2 regions of the Streptomyces sp. 12E genome follow, and region 1 is predicted to be linked to the other one. Evidence: riboswitches for the same ligand, from Rfam matches in the RefSeq annotation. Region 1 holds a riboswitch; the other holds the start of a gene.
What was found. Region 1 has a riboswitch for thiamine pyrophosphate ahead of thiO (glycine oxidase ThiO). Riboswitches for the same ligand answer to the same signal wherever they lie in the genome.

Region 1 (9,812 bases):
CCTCTCCAGCATCTTCACGCTGGTCACCGGCATGACCTCGGGGATCACCGGGGTCGCGCAGCCCGCCGCGTGGACTCGGTCACGCAGCCGCAGATAGGACTCGGGCCGGAAGAACATCTGGGTGATCGCGTAGTCCGCGCCGGCCCGGCACTTGTCGACGAAGCGGGCGACGTCGGTGTCCCAGTCGGCTGACCGCGGGTGCATCTCCGGGAAGGCGGCGACGCCGACGCAGAAGTCGCCCGACTCCTTGATGAGCCGGACGAGTTCGGCGGCGTAGGTCAGCCCTTGCGGGTGCGGCACCCAGTCGCCCATCGGGTCGCCGGGCGGGTCGCCGCGCACGGCGAGCATGTTGCGGATCCCGGCGTCGGCGTACTGGCCGATGATGTTGCGCAGCTCGGCGACGGAGTGGTCGACCGCGGTGAGGTGGGCGACCGGGGTGAGGGTGGTGTCGGCGACGATCTGCTGGGTCTCCTTGACCGTGCCGGCGCGCGTGGAGCCGCCCGCGCCGTAGGTCACGGAGACGAAGTCCGGCGCGACCGCCTCGACCCTGCGCAGCGCGCTCCACAGGTTCCGCTCGCCCTTGGGGGTCTTCGGCGCCGAGAACTCGAACGAGAACGTCGTCTTGCCGGTGGCGAGCATGTCACGCACGGTGCGCGCGCGATCAGTCCTGGTGGATGCGGTTCCGAGGGCCATACCGGCAGGTTAGCCAGGGGGAGGCGCTCCCCCAACCGGATGGGGGATATTTGTCTGGAATGCCGACTTGTTGTCCACCCCTTGGACAAACCTGAGACGGGCGGGGGTCATCCGGCGTCCGCGAGCGCCGCCTGCCGCAGCCGCTTCGCGAACTCGGCCGCCGCCGCGCCCGGGTCGTCCGCCTCGGTGAGGGCCCGTACGACGACGACCCGGCGGGCGCCGGCGTCCAGCACCTCGTCGAGGTTGCCGAGGTCGATGCCGCCGATGGCGAACCAGGGTCGGTCGGTGCCGAGGGCGGCCGTGTGACGGACCAGGTCGAGGCCGGGCGCGGGGCGGCCGGGCTTGGTGGGGGTGGGCCAGCAGGGGCCGGTGCAGAAGTAGTCCACGCCGGGCTGGACGGCCGCCGCGGCGGCCTCGGACCCGGCGTGGGTGGAGCGGCCGATCAGGATGTCGTCGCCGAGGATGGCGCGGGCGGCGGGGACGGGGAGGTCGCCCTGGCCGAGGTGGAGGACGTCGGCGCCGGCGGCGTGGGCGACGTCCGCGCGGTCGTTGACCGCGAGCAGCTTGCCGTGCCGGGCGCAGGCGTCGGCGAGGACCGCCAGGTGCTCCAGCTCCTCGCCGGCCTCCATGCCCTTGTCCCGCAGCTGCACGACGTCGACCCCGCCGGCCAGGACCGCGTCCAGGAACTCCGGGAGATCGCCCTGCCGCGTGCGGGCGTCGGTGCACAGGTAGAGCAGGGCGTCGGCGAGCCGGGCGCGAGCGGTGACGGTCATGCGAGGGTCCCCCCGGGGTGTCGGCGGCGTACGGGCCCGGCGGGCCCGCCGCAGGGGACCCTATGCCGCCGGCTCGGGTGCCCCCGGGCCGGGGCCCGTGCCCCGGCCGGTGGTGTTCGGGTGGGTGGACGGTCGGGTCCGGTCAGACCGCGAGTGCCTGGGCCCGGCGCTTCACCTCCGTGCCGCGGTTCTCGCTGAGCGCCTGCGCGGGCGTGCCCGGCAGGGTGGGGTCAGGGGTGAAGAGCCATTCCAGCATCTCCTCGACCGTGAAGCCGTCGTCCCGCAGGAGCGTCAGGGTCCCGGTCAGCCCCTTGACGACCTTGTCCCCGTCGATGAAGGCGGCGGGCACGTGCAGCGCGCGGTTCTCCCCCCGGCGTACGGCGATGAGCTGGCCCTCCTTGACCAGCTGCCGGACGCGCGTCACCTCGACACCGAGCATCTCGGCGATGTCGGGGAGGGTGAGCCAGGCGGGGACGAGAGCATCGATCTTTGCGTCAATCTCGGTCACGGGACAAGCGTGCCATCTGCCACTGACAGTCGGAAGTCAGCCCCGCCCGCCCGGGCGGACGCGCCGGACCGGGAACGTCACGCCGTCGCCGACTTCAGGGGCCGCGCCGGGTCCGCCAGCAGCTCCGCGTCCATCGCCGTGCCCGCCTCGATCAGCCTGCGCCCCTGCGCCAGGTCCCGGGGCCGCCCCACCGCGAGCAGCGCGACCGGGCGGGACCCCCGCAGCCAGCAGACGCTCCACGCCGCCTCGGCGGGGTCCCCGCGCCACACCATCCGGTCGGCGTCCGCGTGATGCCCCGCGTACTGCACGAAGCGCCCGAACTGCTCGGACCAGAAGTACGGCACCGGGTCGTAGACCGCCGGTTTCCGGCCGGTGGACGCGCCGAGGATGTTCTCGGCGACCGTGCGCGGCCCCTGGAGGGCGTTGTCCCAGTGGTGGACCAGCAGACGCTCGCCGTAGCGCCCGGACGGGAAGGACGCGCAGTCGCCGACCGCGTACACGTCCGGCAGGGAGGTCGCCAGACGGCGGTCGGCGACGACCTCCCCGTGCGCCCCGAGCTCGATCCCGGAGCCCGCCAGCCAGGCGGTGGCGGGCCGGGCCCCGATGCCGACGACCACGGCGCCCGCGGGCAGCCGCGCGCCGTCGTCCAGGACCACGGCGCCGGGTTCGACGCGCTCCACGCGCGTACGCGTGCGCAGCGTGACGCCCGCCTCGGCGTACCAGGCCGCCATCGGGGCGGCCACCTCGGCCGGCAGCACCCCGACGAGCGGCCGCTCCTCGGCCTCCACCACGGTGACCGCGCAGCCCGCCTCGCGGGCCGCCGTGGCGAACTCCGCGCCGATCCAGCCGGCGCCGACCACCACGACGTCGTGCCGCCGCGCGAGCACCGGCCGCAGTCGCGCGGCGTCGTCCAGGGTGCGCAGCAGGTGGACGCCCGGGACGCCCTCCGCGCCCGGCAGCCGGACCGGTTCCGCACCGGTGGCGACCACCAGGACGTCGTACGGGACGGGCCCGGCCTCCGTGTCCAGTTCGTGGTCGGCGGGGCGCAGGCCGAGCACCTCGCAGCCGAGCCGCAGCTCGACGCCGGCGTCCTCGAAGTCGACGTCGAAGGCGGAGCCCTCGGCCTTGCCGAGCAGCACCGCCTTGGACAACGGCGGCCTGTCGTACGGCTGGTGGGGTTCCGCACCGATCAGGATCACGGTGCCGGTGAAACCCTGCTCCCGCAGGGCGAGGGCGGTCTGCACGCCGGCCATGCCCGCGCCCGCCACCACCACCCGCCGCGGCTCGGACCGTCCCGGTCCCTGCGTCTGCTCGCTCACCCGATCACCTTAGACACCTGGCCCGGCATCACCGGTCCAGCTGCTCCACCACGCTCGTCCCGCCGCCCGGCTGCGACTCCCACTCCCAGCTCTCCTCCAGCCGCACCCGTCCGTCGGGCAGCTCCACGACCGTCGACACGCAGTGCCCCGAGGAGGTGGTGCCGTCCCGCTTCAGCTGCACGTACCGGAAGTCCAGCCGGTCCCCCGCGCGGGTGCCCACCAGGTGCCCGCGCACCACGTCGCCGCCCTCGTACTCGGCCCAGATCTCGCCGGCCCGCTCGTGGTAGACGAAGCGGGTGCGGGTGCCGACCTGGCCGGGGGCCTGGTCGGCCACGGGGGCGAGGACGAGTCCGTCGAGCGAGCGGGCCACGGTGGGGCTCCCTTACGAGTGCGATGCGCCGGGGGCTAGGGTGGCCAACGTACAAGCACTCGCGGGAGCCCGGACGCACCGGGCTGAGAGGGAGGCTGGCGGCCTCCGACCGTACGAACCTGATCCGGGTCATGCCGGCGAAGGGAGGGGCAGGACGCCCATGTCACCCACGCGCACCTCGGACGTCCTCGTCGTCGGGGGCGGGCTCATCGGACTGGTGACGGCCTGGCGGGCCGCGCAGCGCGGTCTCGGCACGGCCGTGGTGGACCCCGAGCCGGGCGGCGGCGCCGCGCGGGTGGCCGCCGGGATGCTGGCCGCCGTCACGGAACTGCACTACGGCGAGGAGACCCTGCTCGGTCTGAACCTCGCCTCCGCGCGGCGCTACCCCGACTTCGCGGCCGAGCTGACCGAGCTGACCGGCCACGACCTCGGCTACCGCGCGTGCGGCACGCTCGCCGTGGCGCTGGACGCCGACGACCGCGCCCACCTGCGGGAGCTGCACGCCCTGCAGCAGCGGTCGGGGCTGGACTCGCAGTGGCTGTCCGGGCGGGACTGCCGGCGCCTGGAGCCGATGCTCGCGCCGGGCGTGCGCGGCGGCCTGCGGGTGGACGGCGACCACCAGATCGACCCGCGGCGGCTGGCGGCCGCGCTGGTCACCGCCTGTGAGCGCGCGGGCGTGACCGTCCACCGCGCGCGGGCCGAGCGGCTCGTCGTCGCGGGAGGCCGCGCGACGGGCGTCGTCACGGCCGACGGCGACGGACTCGGCGCCGGGCAGGTGGTGCTCGCCGCGGGCAGCCTCAGCGGGCGGCTCGCGGGCGTCCCGGCGGACGTGCTGCCGCCCGTGCGTCCCGTGAAGGGGCAGGTGGTGCGGCTGACCATGCCCGCGCGCCACGGTCCCTTCCTGAGCCGGACCGTGCGGGCCGTGGTGCGCGGCAGCCACGTCTACCTGGTGCCGCGCGAGAACGGCGAGCTGGTGATCGGGGCGACCAGCGAGGAGATGGGCTGGGACACCACCGTGACCGCGGGCGGCGTGTACGAGCTGCTGCGCGACGCCCATGAGCTGGTCCCCGGCATCACCGAGCTGCCGCTGACCGAGACCCTGGCGGGACTGCGCCCCGGCTCCCCCGACAACGCGCCGCTGCTCGGCCCGACGGAGCTCGAAGGGCTGCTGCTCGCCACCGGCCACTACCGCAACGGTGTCCTGCTGACGCCGGTCACCGGCGACGCCATGGCGGAGGTCCTGACCACCGGCGCCCTGCCGGAGGTGGCCCGCCCCTTCACCCCGCGGCGCTTCGGCGCCGCCGTCCGCACGGAGCAGCCCGCATGAACATCTCGGTCAACGGGGAGCGCCGGGAGTTCGCGCCCGGCACGGCTCTCGACCTCGTCGTGAAGTCGCTCACCGAGGCGCCCTCGGGGGTGGCCGCCGCCCTCAACGAAACCGTCGTCCCGCGCGCGCAGTGGCCCGCCACGCCCCTCAGCGAGGGGGACCGCGTGGAAGTCCTGACCGCCGTCCAGGGAGGCTGACCCATGGCCGACGATCCGTTCCTCCTCGGCGGTACGTCCTTCACGTCCCGCCTGATCATGGGCACCGGCGGGGCGCCGAGCCTCGATGTGCTGGAGCGGGCGCTGGTGGCGTCCGGGACGGAGCTGACGACCGTCGCGATGCGGCGGGTGGACCCCTCGGTGCACGGGTCCGTGCTGTCGGTGCTGGAGAAGCTGGGCATCCGGGTGCTGCCGAACACGGCGGGGTGCTTCACCGCCGGGGAGGCCGTGCTCACCGCACGTCTCGCGCGGGAGGCGCTCGGCACGGACCTGGTCAAGCTGGAGGTCATCGCCGACGAGCGGACGCTGCTGCCGGACCCGGTCGAGCTGCTGGACGCGGCGGAGACGCTGGTCGACGACGGGTTCACGGTGCTTCCGTACACGAACGACGACCCGGTGCTGGCGCGGAAACTGGAGGAGGCCGGGTGTGCGGCGATCATGCCGCTGGGGTCGCCGATCGGGTCGGGGCTGGGGATCCGCAATCCGCACAACTTCGAGTTGATCGTGGAGCGGGCCGGTGTGCCGGTGATCCTGGACGCCGGGGCGGGTACCGCGTCGGACGCGGCGCTGGCGATGGAGCTGGGGTGCGCGGGGGTGATGCTGGCGTCGGCGGTCACCCGGGCGCAGGAGCCGGTGCTCATGGCTTCCGCGATGCGGCGCGCGGTGGAGGCGGGGCGGCTGGCGCGGCTGGCGGGGCGGATTCCCCGGCGGTGGTTCGCCGAGGCGTCGTCCCCCACGGAGGGCATGGCCGTGCTGGATCCCGAGCGGCCCGCGTTCTGACGGTGAGGAGGCGTGGGCCGGACCGGGCGGGTCACGCCGCCCGGCGCCCGCGGGGCGCCGGGGGAGGCATGACTGTGCGCGGTCACGCGGTGCGCACGTCACAGGTCCGCTGCAACGGACGGTGATCGGGGCGGGGGTGTCGGTGGGGACTCGTAGACTCGGGGCGTGGACACGACCCTTCAGGACCCTCTGGTCGGGCAGGTGCTCGACGGCCGGTATCGCGTCGAGGCGCGGATCGCGGTCGGCGGGATGGCCACGGTCTACCGGGCCGTGGACACCCGCCTGGACCGCGTCCTCGCGCTCAAGGTGATGCACCCCTCCCTCGCGGCCGACGGCTCGTTCGTCGAGCGGTTCATCCGCGAGGCGAAGTCGGTCGCCCGGCTGGCCCACCCGAACGTGGTGCAGGTCTTCGACCAGGGCACCGACGGGGCGTACGTCTATCTGGCGATGGAGTACATCGCCGGCTGCACCCTGCGCGACGTGCTGCGCGAACGCGGGGCGCTCCAGCCGCGCGCCGCGCTGGACATCCTGGAGCCGGTGCTGGCCGCGCTCGGCGCCGCGCACCGGGCCGGGTTCGTGCACCGTGACATGAAGCCCGAGAACGTGCTGATAGGGGACGACGGCCGGGTCAAGGTCGCCGACTTCGGGCTGGTCCGCGCCGTGGACTCGGTGACGAACACCACGGGCACCGTCCTGGGCACGGTCTCGTACCTGGCCCCGGAGCAGATCGAGAACGGCACCGCCGACCCCCGTGTGGACGTCTACGCCTGCGGCATCCTGCTGTACGAGATGTTGACCGGCGAGAAGCCGTACGACGGCGACTCCCCCGCGATCGTGCTCTACAAGCACCTGCACGACGACGTGCCGGCCCCGTCGGCCGCCGTGCCCGGCCTGGCGTACGAGCTGGACGAGCTGGTCGCGTCGGCGACCGCGCGCAACCCCGAGGTCCGTCCGCACGACGCGGTGGCGCTGCTCGCGCAGGTCCGCGCGGGGCGCGGCCGGCTCACCGACGAGCAGTTCGACGCGGTGCCGCCGCAGGCGCTGGCGTCGGAGCACGACAACGCCGAGGACCGTACGAGCGTCATCCCGCGCTCCCTGGCCGTCCCCCGCCCGCTGCCCGTCGACGAGGACCGGGCCGCGGACCCCGTGCACCGCACCAGCCGGTTCCGGTCCCCGCCGCCGCCCCGGCGCCGGACGACGCTGCGGCGCGGGCCGATGGCGATCGTCGTGGCCGTGCTGCTGGTCCTCGGGACCGGCGCGGGCGTCTGGTACATCAACTCCGGCCAGTTCACCAAGGTCCCTCCGCTGCTGGGGAAGACCGAGCAGGAGGCCCGGGAGCGGCTGGCGGACGCCGGGCTGGACACCGGCCGGGTGGAGGAGGCGTACAGCGACACCGTGGAGCGGGGCACGGTGATCAGCACCGACCCGCGGACGGGCACCCGCATCCGCGGCGACGACTCGGTGTCGCTGACCCTCTCCAAGGGCCCGCAGACCGTGCGGGTGCCCGACCTCGACGGCTACCCGCTGGACAAGGCGCGGGACCTGCTCGAGGACGACGGCCTGGAGCCGGGCATGGTGACCCGGGAGTTCAGCGGGACCGTGGCCCGGGGCTCGGTGATCTCCACGAAGCCGGGCAAGGGCACCGAGGTCCGCGCGGGCTCCGCCGTGGCGCTGACCGTGAGCAAGGGCAGCCCGGTGGACGTGCCGGACGTGACCGGTGACGACGCGGAGGACGCCCGCGCGGAGCTGGAGGAGGCCGGTCTCAAGGTGAGGATCGCCGCCGGGCGGGTCAACTCCGGGCACGACGCCGGCCGGGTGGCCCGGCAGACCCCGGGCGCGGGACGGCAGGCCACCGAGGGCGACACCGTGACGCTGACCCTGTCCAAGGGCCCGGAGATGGTCGAGGTGCCGGACGTGACCGGTGACAGCGTGGACGAGGCCGAGGAGAAGCTGAAGGACGCCGGGTTCGACGTGGACGAGGACCGCGGACTGCTCGGACTGTTCGGCGACACCGTCAGGGGCCAGTCCGTGGAGGGCGGGGACACCGCGCCCAAGGGCTCGACGATCACCCTTGAGATCCGCTGACGGACGGGGCCGGCGCGCGTGGCACCCTTGACGGGTGAAGAGTCACCTGTCCGGCCCCGCCCGCAACCCGGTCGGCGGCCATGTGCCCGTGGCCGGCGGCCTGCACTCCGTCGGTCTGTCCTACGCCCGTGAGCTGGGCGCCGAGACCGTGCAGGTCTTCGTCGCCAATCCGCGCGGCTGGGCCACTCCGGCCGGCAATCCGAAGCAGGACGAGGCGTTCCGCGCGGCCTGCGCGGACCGGTCGATCCCGGCGTACGTACACGCCCCGTACCTGATCAACTTCGGCTCCCACACCGAGGCGACCGTCGAACGGTCCGTGGAGTCGCTGCGGCACTCGCTGCGGCGCGGCCGGGAGATCGGCGCGCTGGGCGTGGTGGTGCACACGGGCAGCGCGACCGGCGGGCGGGAGCGGCCGGTGGCGCTGAAGCAGGTGCGGGAGCACATGCTGCCGCTGCTCGACGAGCTCACCCGTGACGACGACCCGTTCCTGCTGCTGGAGTCGACGGCGGGACAGGGTTCCTCGCTGTGCTCACGGACCTGGGACTTCGGGCCGTACTTCGAGGCGCTGGACGCCCATCCGAAGCTGGGCGTCTGCCTGGACACCTGCCACATCTTCGCGGCCGGCCACGACCTGACCGGGCCCGACGGTATGCACCAGACGCTGGACCTGCTGGTGGACACGGTGGGCGAGGGCCGGCTGAAGCTGATCCACGCCAATGACTCCATGGACGTGGTAGGCGCCCACAAGGACCGGCACGCGAACATCGGCGCGGGGCACATCGGCGAGGAGCCGTTCCGGGCGCTGATGACGCACCCGGCGACCGAGGGCGTACCGCTGGTCCTCGAGACGCCCGGCGGCAGGGAGGGGCACGCCGCGGACGTGGAGCGGCTGAAGAAGCTGCGGGGCTCGTGACACCGCGGGGCGGTCAGAGCTCGGGGCCCTCCCCGGGCTCCTCCTGGTAGGAGTAGCGCTGCTCCTTCCAGGGGTCGCCGACGTTGTGGTAGCCGCGCTCCTCCCAGAAGCCCCGGCGGTCGGCGGTCATGTACTCCACGCCGCGCACCCATTTGGGGCCCTTCCAGGCGTAGAGGTGGGGGACGATCAGCCGCAGCGGGAAGCCGTGCTCGGCGGTGAGCAGCTCGCCGTCCTTGTGGGTGGCGAAGAGGGCGCGCTCGGAGGTGAAGTCGGCCAGCCGAAGGTTGGAACTGAATCCGTACTCCGCCCAGACCATCACATGGGTGACGTCCGGCGCGGGCGGGGCGAGGTCCACGACGGTGCGTGCCGGGATCCCGCCCCACTCGGCGCCGACCATGCTGAACTTGGTGACGCAGTGCAGGTCGGCCTCGACGGTGGTGTACGGCAGGGCCGTGAACTCCTCGTGGTTCCAGCGGTGCTTCTCACCGTCGGCGGTGGCGCCGAAGACCCGGAACTCCCAGCGCTCGGGCCGGAACTTGGGGACCGGTCCGTAGTGCGTGACCGGCCACCCCTTCTGCAGTCGCTGCCCCGGCGGGAGCTCGAACCGCGCCGCTCCTGCTGATGCGCGCTCCCCCGATTCGCGTTCCGCCGGCTGACCCATGTCTCCATCCTGACAGACCGGTGGCGATGCCCCTGAACCGGGCCCGTCAGATTCGGTCAAAGAAGTACATACGCTAATAAATACTCACTTACTTACTAAGTGAAGACTTACTGGACGATCCTCCCGGCCGGTGGAATCATGCGCTCCAACCCGCCAGTTCCCCCCGCG
Region 2 (9,812 bases), 3.3 Mb from region 1:
GTACAGCGGCGCGCTCCACCTGGACGCCAGGAACCACGCCCGCTCCACGGTGTGTGGGTCGACGGCAGACGGGATGGGAGCTGGGGCGAGTGTGGGATGAGGTCCGTTCAAGGGTGCGGGCTGGCGAGCAGGCACGCCCCCACCGACCAGGCCGCGAACCTAGTTCATCAATCCCATGCATTGAAGATCACCCCACCCAACGTGGTGATGCCGTAATAGTGAATTTCACGCCATTCGCCCTGTGTAAGCCCCGCGGTGTCCACGTCGGAAAGAGGTGTGGTGAGCTGTTCACGATCAAGCACCACGAATCCGGCGTGTGCGAAGGTGCTGGCCCAGGGCGGCGGTGTGACGAAGTCGTTGCTGAGCCAGTCCCCGCGTCCCTGAGTGAACGCGATCCAGGGGTGATACGCGTGACAGAGAAGGGCGCACTCGCCCGTGCCATCGACGACCGACGCGGTGTGGAACGTGCGAGGGTACGCCTGCGGCTCGATCTTGCCGACCCTGCCTCCGGCGGCGCGGGCGGCTGCGTACAGACCGCTTCGGAAAGCCCGCATATCGGTTTCGGGGAGTGGACCGTCCTTCGGCTGACAGAAGCCTGTCGCACCCCGTAGCAGGCTGAAGCCCGTGTTCTCATCGTCGACCACGCGGCCATCTTGCCGCTGCCGCTGAGCCACGCCGAGGACTTACCGGCAGGGTGGTGAGAAGCGTGCCCTTCCCGTGCCCGATCGAGCGGGGACCCACGGGGAACACCGGGCAGTCACAGTAGCCGGATACCAGAACGGCCCCTGACCAAACGTCCAGGTCAGAGGCCACTCTCACTGTTGAGGCAGCGGAGGCGGTGGGATTTGAACCCACGGTGACATCGCTGCCACGACGGTTTTCAAGGCCCTGTCAGGACTCCGCCGACCTTGGCATCAGCCTGAAGGGGACGTTGGATGAGCGGTTATGGATCAGGGTGTCGCTGCGGTCATTGCAGGCGTGGCGGGCATGGTTGGCGCACTCGGCGGCGCAGTGGCCGGCGGACTGGCGGCTGTGAGGGGAGCGAAAGTCGGAGCGGAAACCAGTGCGCGCTCTGCGGCAGCAGGTCCAGGACCAGGCTGCGACCGAACACGCGCACTGGCTACGAGAACAGCGCAGGGTGGCTTACGCGGCGTACATCGCCGCAGCTCAAGCAGTCGGAGCGAAGGCTCGTGACGGTCTCGACACACCCGATGACGCAATGACCGACGAAGTCTACGAAGCAGTCGGCCAGCTCGCTGACATGCACGGCAGCCTGACCCTGGTTGGGCCCACAGCTCTTGATGAAGCAGCGGTGAGCCTGCTGGCAGCATCCTGGGAAGTAGACCGAGCGACCCGAGCCGCAGCAACCGCGCTAGCCACTGGCAGGGAACCAGATCAGAACCACGCCCTCCGGGCTTACGGAGCCTTCACTGAACGCTATGCCGACTTCCTCGCAGCCGCACGGGATGATCTAGGGGCCTCCTGAGCGCACTGAAGCACTCTGCCGAGCCTTCTCGATGGGGATGTACCTTGTCAGCCCTCGTGTGGCGACCCACACCAGGGGCGGACACCAACAGGCGCGAACAGTCGCGGTCGGCCGAGTCTCAGCGCACACTCACCATGGCCGGGCCGTCTGTGGGCCGTCCGAAGGGGATCGGAGACCACAGATGACGACCGTCGGCGACAGGTACAGATGCCGACAGCCGCAGGTCACCCGATTGGATCTGCGACACTGGTACTGCCATGCCTAAGCCCGGAGAACTCACCTTTGTCGCGCCGCGCGGAGCCAAGAAGCCGCCGCGGCACCTTGCCGATCTCACGCCCGCCGAGCGCAAGGAGGCGGTCGCCGCGGTCGGTGAGAAGCCGTTCCGCGCCAAGCAGCTGTCGCAGCACTACTTCGCGCGGTACGCGCACGAACCGGAGCAGTGGACCGACATCCCCGCCGGTTCCCGTGCCGCACTGCGGGACGCGCTGCTTCCCGAGCTGATGACGGTCGTACGGCACCTGTCGACCGACCAGGGCACCACCCGCAAGACGCTGTGGAAGCTGTTCGACGGCACGCTCGTCGAGTCCGTGCTGATGCGCTACCCGGACCGGGTGACCATGTGCATCAGTTCCCAGGCGGGCTGCGGCATGAACTGCCCGTTCTGCGCGACCGGGCAGGCCGGCCTCGACCGGAACCTGTCCACCGCCGAGATCGTGCACCAGATCGTGGACGGGATGCGGGCGCTGAGGGACGGAGAGGTGCCCGGTGGCCCGGCGCGGCTGAGCAACATCGTGTTCATGGGCATGGGTGAGCCGCTCGCCAACTACAACCGGGTCGTCGGAGCCATCCGTCGCCTCACCGACCCCGAGCCGGACGGGCTCGGGCTGTCGCAGCGCGGGATCACCGTGTCGACCGTCGGTCTCGTGCCGGCCATCCACCGGTTCTCCGACGAGGGCTTCAAGTGTCGGCTCGCCATCTCGCTGCACGCCCCCGACGACGAGCTGCGCGACACCCTCGTCCCCGTGAACACGCGGTGGAAGGTGCGCGAGGTGCTGGACGCCGGGTTCGAGTACGCGGCCAGGTCGGGGCGGCGGCTGTCCATCGAGTACGCGCTGATCCGGGACATCAACGACCAGGCCTGGCGGGGCGACCGGCTCGGACGGATGCTCAAGGGCCGGCCGGTGCACGTCAACCTCATCCCGCTCAACCCCACGCCCGGCTCCAAGTGGACCGCCTCCCGTCCCGAGGACGAGAAGGCGTTCGTGGAGGCGATCGCCGCGCACGGTGTGCCGGTGACGATCCGGGACACCCGTGGGCAGGAGATCGACGGGGCGTGTGGTCAGCTCGCCGCGAGCGAGCGGTAATGTGACTCGCGTAAGCACATCTTCATATTCCGACAGGGGAGCGCCACAGCGCTGAGAGTGCGGCACCGGCCGCAGACCCTCCGAACCTGGCCCAGGTCATTCTGGGTAGGGAGATCGGTCATCACTCGAGCTGTTGCGCCCTGCCCGGGACCCCGCGGAGGGGTCCCGGGCAGGGCCGCGTCTCTTCCTGGTCACTCCAGGAGGAATCAAGTGGGCATCACCAAGAAGGTCACGGTCCTGGCCGTCGGGCTGGGGCTGGTCACGCTGTCCGCGTGCGGGTCGTCCGGCGACGACGCCGACGGCAGCGGCGGCGGGTCCGGGACCGTGACCCTCGTCAGCCACAACTCGTGGGCCGTGTCGAAGGACGTGGTCGCCGCCTTCGAGAAGCAGTCCGGATACAGGCTCAGGGTCCTCGAGGACGGCGACGCCGGGCAGGCCGTGAACAAGGCCATCCTGACCAAGGACAACCCCCAGGGCGACGTCTTCTTCGGCGTCGACAACACCCTGCTGTCCCGCGCCCTCGACAACGGGCTGTTCCAGCCGTACGAGGCGAAGGACGCGGACCTGGTCCTGCCCGAGTACCGGGTCGACGAGGACAAGCACCGGGTCACCCCCGTCGACACCGGCGACGTCTGCGTCAACTACGACAAGGCGTGGTTCGCCGAGCACGACCTGACCCCGCCGAAGACCTTCGACGACCTGATCGAGCCCGAGTACAAGGACCTCCTCGTCGTCGAGAACGCCTCCACCTCCTCGCCCGGCCTCGGCTTCCTCCTCGGCACCGCCGCGAAGTACGGGGACGAGGGCTGGCCGGAGTACTGGAAGAAGCTCAAGGCCAACGGCGTGAAGGTGGTCGACGGCTGGGAGCAGGCCTACAACGAGGAGTTCTCCGGCTCGGCCGGCGGCAAGCAGGCCAAGGCCGACCGGCCGCTGGTGGTGTCGTACGCCTCCTCGCCGCCCGCCGAGGTCGTCTACGCCGACCCGAAGCCGGACACCGCCCCCACCGGCGTCGCGGAGGGCACCTGCTTCCGCCAGGTCGAGTACGCGGGGCTGCTGAGCAACGCGAAGAACCCCGAGGGCGGCAAGGCGCTGCTCGACTTCCTGATCGGCAAGACGTTCCAGGACGACATGCCGCTCAACATGTTCGTCTACCCGGTGCGGGAGGCCGCCCAGGTGCCCCAGGAGTTCGTGAAGTTCGGGCCGCAGGCGAAGGACCCGCAGACCATGGACCCGGAGAAGATCGCCGCCAACCGTGACCAGTGGGTCAAGACGTGGACCTCGCTCGTACTGAAGTGAGGCGCACCGCGGCCAGGCGGCGCGGGAGCGCGGCGCGGCTCGGTCTGATGGCCGTGCCCGTCGCGTTCTTCGCCGTCTTCTTCGCCTACCCCGTCACCGCGATCGTCGCGCGCGGGCTGAAGACCGGCGGGAGCTGGCAGCTCGGGCGGATCGGGGACGTCCTGGCGCAGTCCGACGTCCGTCAGGTCCTGTGGTTCACCACCTGGCAGGCCCTCGTCTCCACCGCCCTGACCCTGCTGATCGCCCTGCCCGGCGCGTACGTCTTCGCCCGCTTCGACTTCCCCGGCAAACAGGTGCTGCGGGCCGTGGTCACCGTGCCGTTCGTACTGCCGACGGTCGTCGTCGGCACGGCGTTCATGGCGCTCGTCGGACGCGGCGGGCTGCTCGACGAACTGTGGGGCGCACGGCTGGACACCACGGTGTGGGCGATCCTGCTCGCGCACGTCTTCTTCAACTACGCCGTCGTCGTGCGCACCGTGGGCGGACTGTGGTCCCAGCTCGACCCGCGGCAGGAGGAGGCCGCGCGGATGCTCGGCGCCTCGCGGTTCGCGGCCTGGCGCACCGTCACCCTGCCCGCGCTCGCGCCCGCCGTGGCCGCCGCCGCGCTGATGGTCTTCCTGTTCACCTTCACCTCCTTCGGCGTGGTCCAGATCCTCGGCGGGCCGGCCTTCTCCACCCTCGAAGTGGAGATCTACCGGCAGACCTCCGAGATCTTCGACCTGTCCACGGCCGCCGTCCTGACGATGATCCAGTTCGTCGCCGTGGGCGCGATCCTCGCCCTGCACGCCTGGACCGTACGGCGCCGGGAGACCGCGCTGCGGCTGGTGGACGCCTCGGTGACCGCACGCCGGCCGCGCGGCGGCGGACAGTGGGCGCTGCTGGGCTCGGTCGTCGCCACCGTCGCCGTACTGATCCTGCTGCCCCTCGCGGTCCTGGTGCAGCGATCCTTCGGGGCCGCCGGCCTGGGCTACTACCGGGCGCTGACCGAGGACGACGGGGGAGTGTTCCTGGCCGCTCCGATCGAGGCGGTCGGCAACTCGCTGCAGTACGCGGTCGCCGCCACCGCCATCGCCGTGCTGGTCGGCTCCCTCGCCGCCGTCGCGCTGACCCGACGGGACGCGGGACGGCTGGTGCGCGGCTTCGACGCGCTGCTGATGCTGCCGCTCGGGGTGTCCGCGGTGACCGTCGGCTTCGGTTTCCTGATCGCCCTGGACGAGCCGCCGCTGGACCTGCGCGCCTCCTGGATCCTGGTCCCGCTCGCCCAGGCGCTGGTCGGCGTCCCCTTCGTCGTACGGACCATGCTGCCGGTGCTGCGGGCCGTGGACGTACGGCTGCGGGAGGCGGCGGCGGTGCTCGGGGCGTCGCCGTGGCGGGCGTGGCGGGAGGTGGACCTGCCGATGGTGCGGCGGGCCCTGCTGATCGCGGCCGGGTTCGCCTTCGCGGTGTCGCTCGGGGAGTTCGGGGCGACGGTGTTCATCGCGCGGCCCGAGAATCCCACCCTGCCGGTCGCCGTGGCACGGCTGCTGGGACGGCCCGGGGACCTCAACTACGGGCAGGCGATGGCCCTGTCGACAATTCTGATGATCGTGTGCGCGGTGGCGCTGCTGGTGCTGGAGCGGCTGCGGACCGACCGGACCGGGGAGTTCTAGATGCTGCTGAGCCTTCGGGGCGTGACCGTCCGCTTCGGCGGGCGGGCGGTGCTGGACGCCGTCGACCTGGAGGTCGCCGAGCACGAGATCGTCTGTGTGCTCGGCCCCAGCGGCAGCGGCAAGTCGACGCTGCTGCGGACGGTGGCCGGACTGCAGCCCCTCGACTCCGGACGGATCCGGCTCGACGGGCACGACCAGGCGGGGGTGCCCGCGCACAGGCGCGGGGTCGGCCTGATGTTCCAGGACCACCAGCTCTTCCCGCAGCGGGACGTGGGCGGCAACGTGGCCTTCGGACTGCGGATGCACGGCGCGTCGCGCACCGAGCAGTCGGACCGCGTACGGGAGTTGCTGGACCTCGTGGGTCTGCCGGGGGCGGGCGGACGCGCCGTCGCCGCGCTGTCCGGCGGGGAACAGCAGCGTGTCGCGCTGGCCCGCGCCCTCGCGCCGAGCCCCCGGCTGCTGATGCTCGACGAGCCGCTCGGGCAGCTCGACCGGTCGCTGAGGGAACGGCTGGTCGTCGAGCTGCGGGAGTTGTTCGGCCGGTTGGGCACCACCGTGCTCGCCGTGACCCACGACCAGGGCGAGGCGTTCGCGCTGGCCGACCGGGTCGTGGTGATGCGGGACGGACGGATCGCCCAGTCGGGGACGCCGCTGGAGGTGTGGCAGCGTCCGGCCGACGCCTTCGTGGCCCGCTTCCTCGGCTTCGAGAACGTCGTCGGGGCGACGGTCGCGGACGGCGTCGCCGTGACCCCCTGGGGCAAGGTGCCCGTGCCGGACGGCGCCCCCCAGGGCGCCCGCACGCTCCTCGTCCGGCCCGCCGGCGTCCGGCTGGTCCCGGCCGGCGAGGGCCTGCGCTGCACGGTGGCCGCGCGCACCTTCCGCGGCACGCACGTCGCCGTCCGCCTCCAGCCCGAGGACGCCCCCCGCCTGGAGGCGGCCTGCGCGCTCAGGGCCGCGCCGGAGGTCGGGGACGAGGTCGGGGTGGAGTTCGACGCGGCGGAAATCGTGGTGCTGGGATGAGCACGGCTCCCTAGGGTGTGCGGCATGACTCGACTCGCGCACGACCACTACTGCCAAGAGATCGCCCGTCAGACAGGGCAGTTGCGGACCGTCGTCACGTCCGGCGCCGACCTGTCCGGCACCGTGCCCACCACGCCCGACTGGTCCCTGGAGCAGCTCGTACGGCATGTCGGCGGGGCCCTGCGCTGGGCCGGGCTGATGGTGCGCACCGGGGCGGAGGACGAGGTCCCCGAGGAGCGGGTGCCGGGATTCGGCGGGCCCGAGGCGTGGGGCGATCCCGGTGCGCTGGACGCCTGGCTGGCGGAGTCCGGCGAACTGGTCGTCGGCGCGCTGCGCGAGGCCGGTCCGGACGCGAAGGTGTGGAGCTGGGCCGGGACGCACAACGCCGGGTTCTGGGCCCGTCGCATGACGCACGAGGTGACCGTCCACCGCGCGGACGCCACCCTGGCCGCCGGACTGCCCTACGAGGTCGCGCCCGAGGTCGCCGCGGACGCGGTAGACGAATGGCTGGAGATCGTGGAGTGGGCGCAGCGGACGCTGCCGGACGACACGGTGCACGACCTGCGCGGGCCCCGGCGCACCATCCATCTGCACGCCACCGACGCAGGGGCGGGGGCCGGCACGGAGTGGGTGATCGAGCTCGGCGAGGAGGGCGTCTCCTGGCGCCATGGACACGAGAAGGCCACGGTCGCCCTGCGCGGCCCGCTCACCTCCGTGCTCCTCGCCTTCTACCGCCGGCTGCCGCTGGACGCCCCCGGGCTCGACGTGCTCGGCGACCGGAAGCTGCTGGAGTTCTGGCTGGAACGGGCGACGTTCGGCTGAGCGGCCGGCGACGGCGATGGCCCGCCCCCGGGGAGGGGACGGGCCACCCGTGTGTCCGTGCGGCGTCAGCTCCGGCTGTTCGCCCCGCGACGGCGCATGCCGAAGAAGACCGCGCCACCGCCGATCGCGACCAGGGCGGCCGCGACACCGGCGATCAGACCGGTGTTGGAGTTGGCGCCGGTCTCGGCGAGGTTCGACTCACCGGCCGGGGACGGCGCGTTGCTCGAGGTGTCCGCCGGAGCGGTGCTCTCGCTCTCCGGCGCCGACGGGGTCGGCGTGCCGGGCTCCTCCTCGGCCGGGGTGGAGGAGGACTCCGACGGGGTCGGCTCGGGCTCCTCCTCGGCCGGGGGTTCCTCCTCCTGCGTTGTGCAGGCCGTCGCCGGGGTCACCAGGTTCGGCTTGATGTCCGCGTCGACGTAGGGCTTCGCGTCGACGTGGATGCGGTACTCGGCGTTCGGCTTCCAGTCCTCCTCGAAGGTGATGGTGGTGCCCTCAGCGGTGCCCTTGACCACCTGCTCGCCGATCTGCTTGTCCTGCAGGAAGACGGTGATGGTGGCGGGGACGCCGGCCGGGTCCTTGTCGGTGACGGTGATGACGCCCTTGTCACCGACGCACTTGGCCTCGGCCGAGAACTCGGTGATGTCGCAGGCCGCCGCGTTGCCGGCGACGCCGATCGCGAGGGCGGCGGACGCGGAGACGACACCGAGGGCGCGCACGGAGCGCGCGACGGTACGGCGTGATACGGACAGAACTGTCACGTTTGTCCTTTACGGAAGAGTGCAAATGCGGGGGGTTGAAGGGGCGCTGACGCAACATCAGCACCCCATGCGGCTCCCAGGTCTATAAGCGCCGCATAAGTAGTGTCAACGCATATGCCTACAGTGACACCGGGCTTTGCCTTCTTATTAACCACCCAGACGTTTCAAGGCCTCCGGAGCCTCTTCGATCCGGTCGACCAGGGCGATCCGGGCCTCCATCGAGCGCTCCCGGGCGAGCGACCGCAGCAGCGGCCAGGCCGGCAGCCTCTCCGTCCAGTGCGCCCGGTTCACCAGCACCATGGGCGTGGGCTCACCGCGCGACTCGTAGTAGTTCGGCGTCGCGTTGTCGAAGACCTCCTGCACGGTGCCGGCGGCGCCCGGCAGGAAGACCACGCCCGCGTTGCAGCGGGCCAGCAGCCCGTCCTCGCGGGTGGCGTTGGCGAAGTACTTCGCGATGTGCGAGGCGAAGGCGTTCGGCGGCTCGTGGCCGTAGAACCAGGTGGGGATGCCGATCGAGTGGTTGCCCTTCGGCCAGCGGGTGCGCACCTCGAAGGCGGCGCGCGCCCAGTCGGTGACCGACGGCGTGAACGAGGGCGCGGACGAGAGGAGTTCGCAGGCCTCGTCCAGTACGGCGTCGTCGTACGGGGCCGCGTAGGCGCCGAGGTTCGCCGCCTCCATCGCGCCCGGGCCGCCCCCCGTCGCCACCGTGAAACCGGCGTGGGTCAGCGCCCGCCCGAGCCGGGCGGCGCCCCGGAACTCCTCGGTGCCGCGGGCCATCGCGTGGCCGCCCATCACGCCCACGACCCTTGCCCCGCGCAGGAGTTCGTCGAGGGCGTCGGACATGGAGTCGTCATGGACCGCGCGCAGCATGGAGGCGAAGATGTCGCCGTCCGCCTTGGTCCGCTGGAACCAGGCGTAGGCCAGCGCGTCCGGGGTCGCCTCGTATCCCTTGTCGAGCGAGGCGAACAGGTCGGCCGGCGTGTAGAGGTGCCCCCGGTACGGGTCGAAGGGCAGGCCCGGGAGGGGCGGGAGGACCAGGGCGCCGTCGGCGCGGGTCTTCTCCGCCGCGTCGGGGCGCATCCGGCAGCCGAGGAAGACGGCCCCGGCGGTGTCGGTGGTGAGCAACTCCCGTGTCCGGTCCGTCAGATCGACGGACTGGACACGGAATCCGGAGAGCGTGCCGCGGGACGAGACGATCGCGTCGAACTCCTCGAGCGTCTCTATCTCGCGGTCCCCGTGATGGACGGCATGGGCGGGACTCGTCTGCACCCGCCCATGCTAGGCCCGCTCGGTGGTCAGCCCTGCACGGCGGCCGGGTCCATCCAGATGACCTCCCAGGTGTGGCCGTCGAGGTCGTCGAAGGCGCGGCCGTACATGAAGCCGTGGTCCTGGGTCTCGCCGGAGACCGAGCCGCCCG

Region 2: it holds a riboswitch for thiamine pyrophosphate, as region 1 does, so the genes downstream of both, ACZ8ZB_RS24635 (thiamine ABC transporter substrate-binding protein) here and thiO (glycine oxidase ThiO) in region 1, are expected to answer to the same signal.

What each region holds. Positions count from the first base shown of each region.
Region 1 covers NZ_JBVNCJ010000001.1:1,988,762-1,998,573, forward strand. Annotated here, with positions in the region: gene metF (methylenetetrahydrofolate reductase [NAD(P)H]) at 1-693, opposite strand, end outside; gene thiE (thiamine phosphate synthase) at 801-1,466, opposite strand; gene ACZ8ZB_RS09350 (Rv2175c family DNA-binding protein) at 1,609-1,974, opposite strand; gene ACZ8ZB_RS09355 (NAD(P)/FAD-dependent oxidoreductase) at 2,052-3,293, opposite strand; gene ACZ8ZB_RS09360 (avidin-fold protein) at 3,322-3,663, opposite strand; TPP riboswitch at 3,715-3,826, shown strand; gene thiO (glycine oxidase ThiO) at 3,824-4,990, shown strand; gene thiS (sulfur carrier protein ThiS) at 4,987-5,187, shown strand; gene ACZ8ZB_RS09375 (thiazole synthase) at 5,191-5,985, shown strand; gene pknB (Stk1 family PASTA domain-containing Ser/Thr kinase) at 6,151-8,070, shown strand; gene ACZ8ZB_RS09385 (deoxyribonuclease IV) at 8,105-8,983, shown strand; gene ACZ8ZB_RS09390 (sulfite oxidase-like oxidoreductase) at 8,997-9,644, opposite strand.
Region 2 covers NZ_JBVNCJ010000001.1:5,309,031-5,318,842, forward strand. Annotated here, with positions in the region: gene ACZ8ZB_RS24620 (HDIG domain-containing metalloprotein) at 1-181, opposite strand, end outside; gene ACZ8ZB_RS24625 (hypothetical protein) at 168-644, opposite strand; gene rlmN (dual-specificity RNA methyltransferase RlmN) at 1,744-2,850, shown strand; TPP riboswitch at 2,875-2,980, shown strand; gene ACZ8ZB_RS24635 (thiamine ABC transporter substrate-binding protein) at 3,061-4,146, shown strand; gene ACZ8ZB_RS24640 (ABC transporter permease) at 4,194-5,795, shown strand; gene ACZ8ZB_RS24645 (ABC transporter ATP-binding protein) at 5,796-6,815, shown strand; gene ACZ8ZB_RS24650 (maleylpyruvate isomerase family mycothiol-dependent enzyme) at 6,840-7,637, shown strand; gene ACZ8ZB_RS24655 (LAETG motif-containing sortase-dependent surface protein) at 7,703-8,395, opposite strand; gene ACZ8ZB_RS24660 (LOG family protein) at 8,543-9,664, opposite strand; gene ACZ8ZB_RS24665 (VOC family protein) at 9,691-9,812, opposite strand, start outside.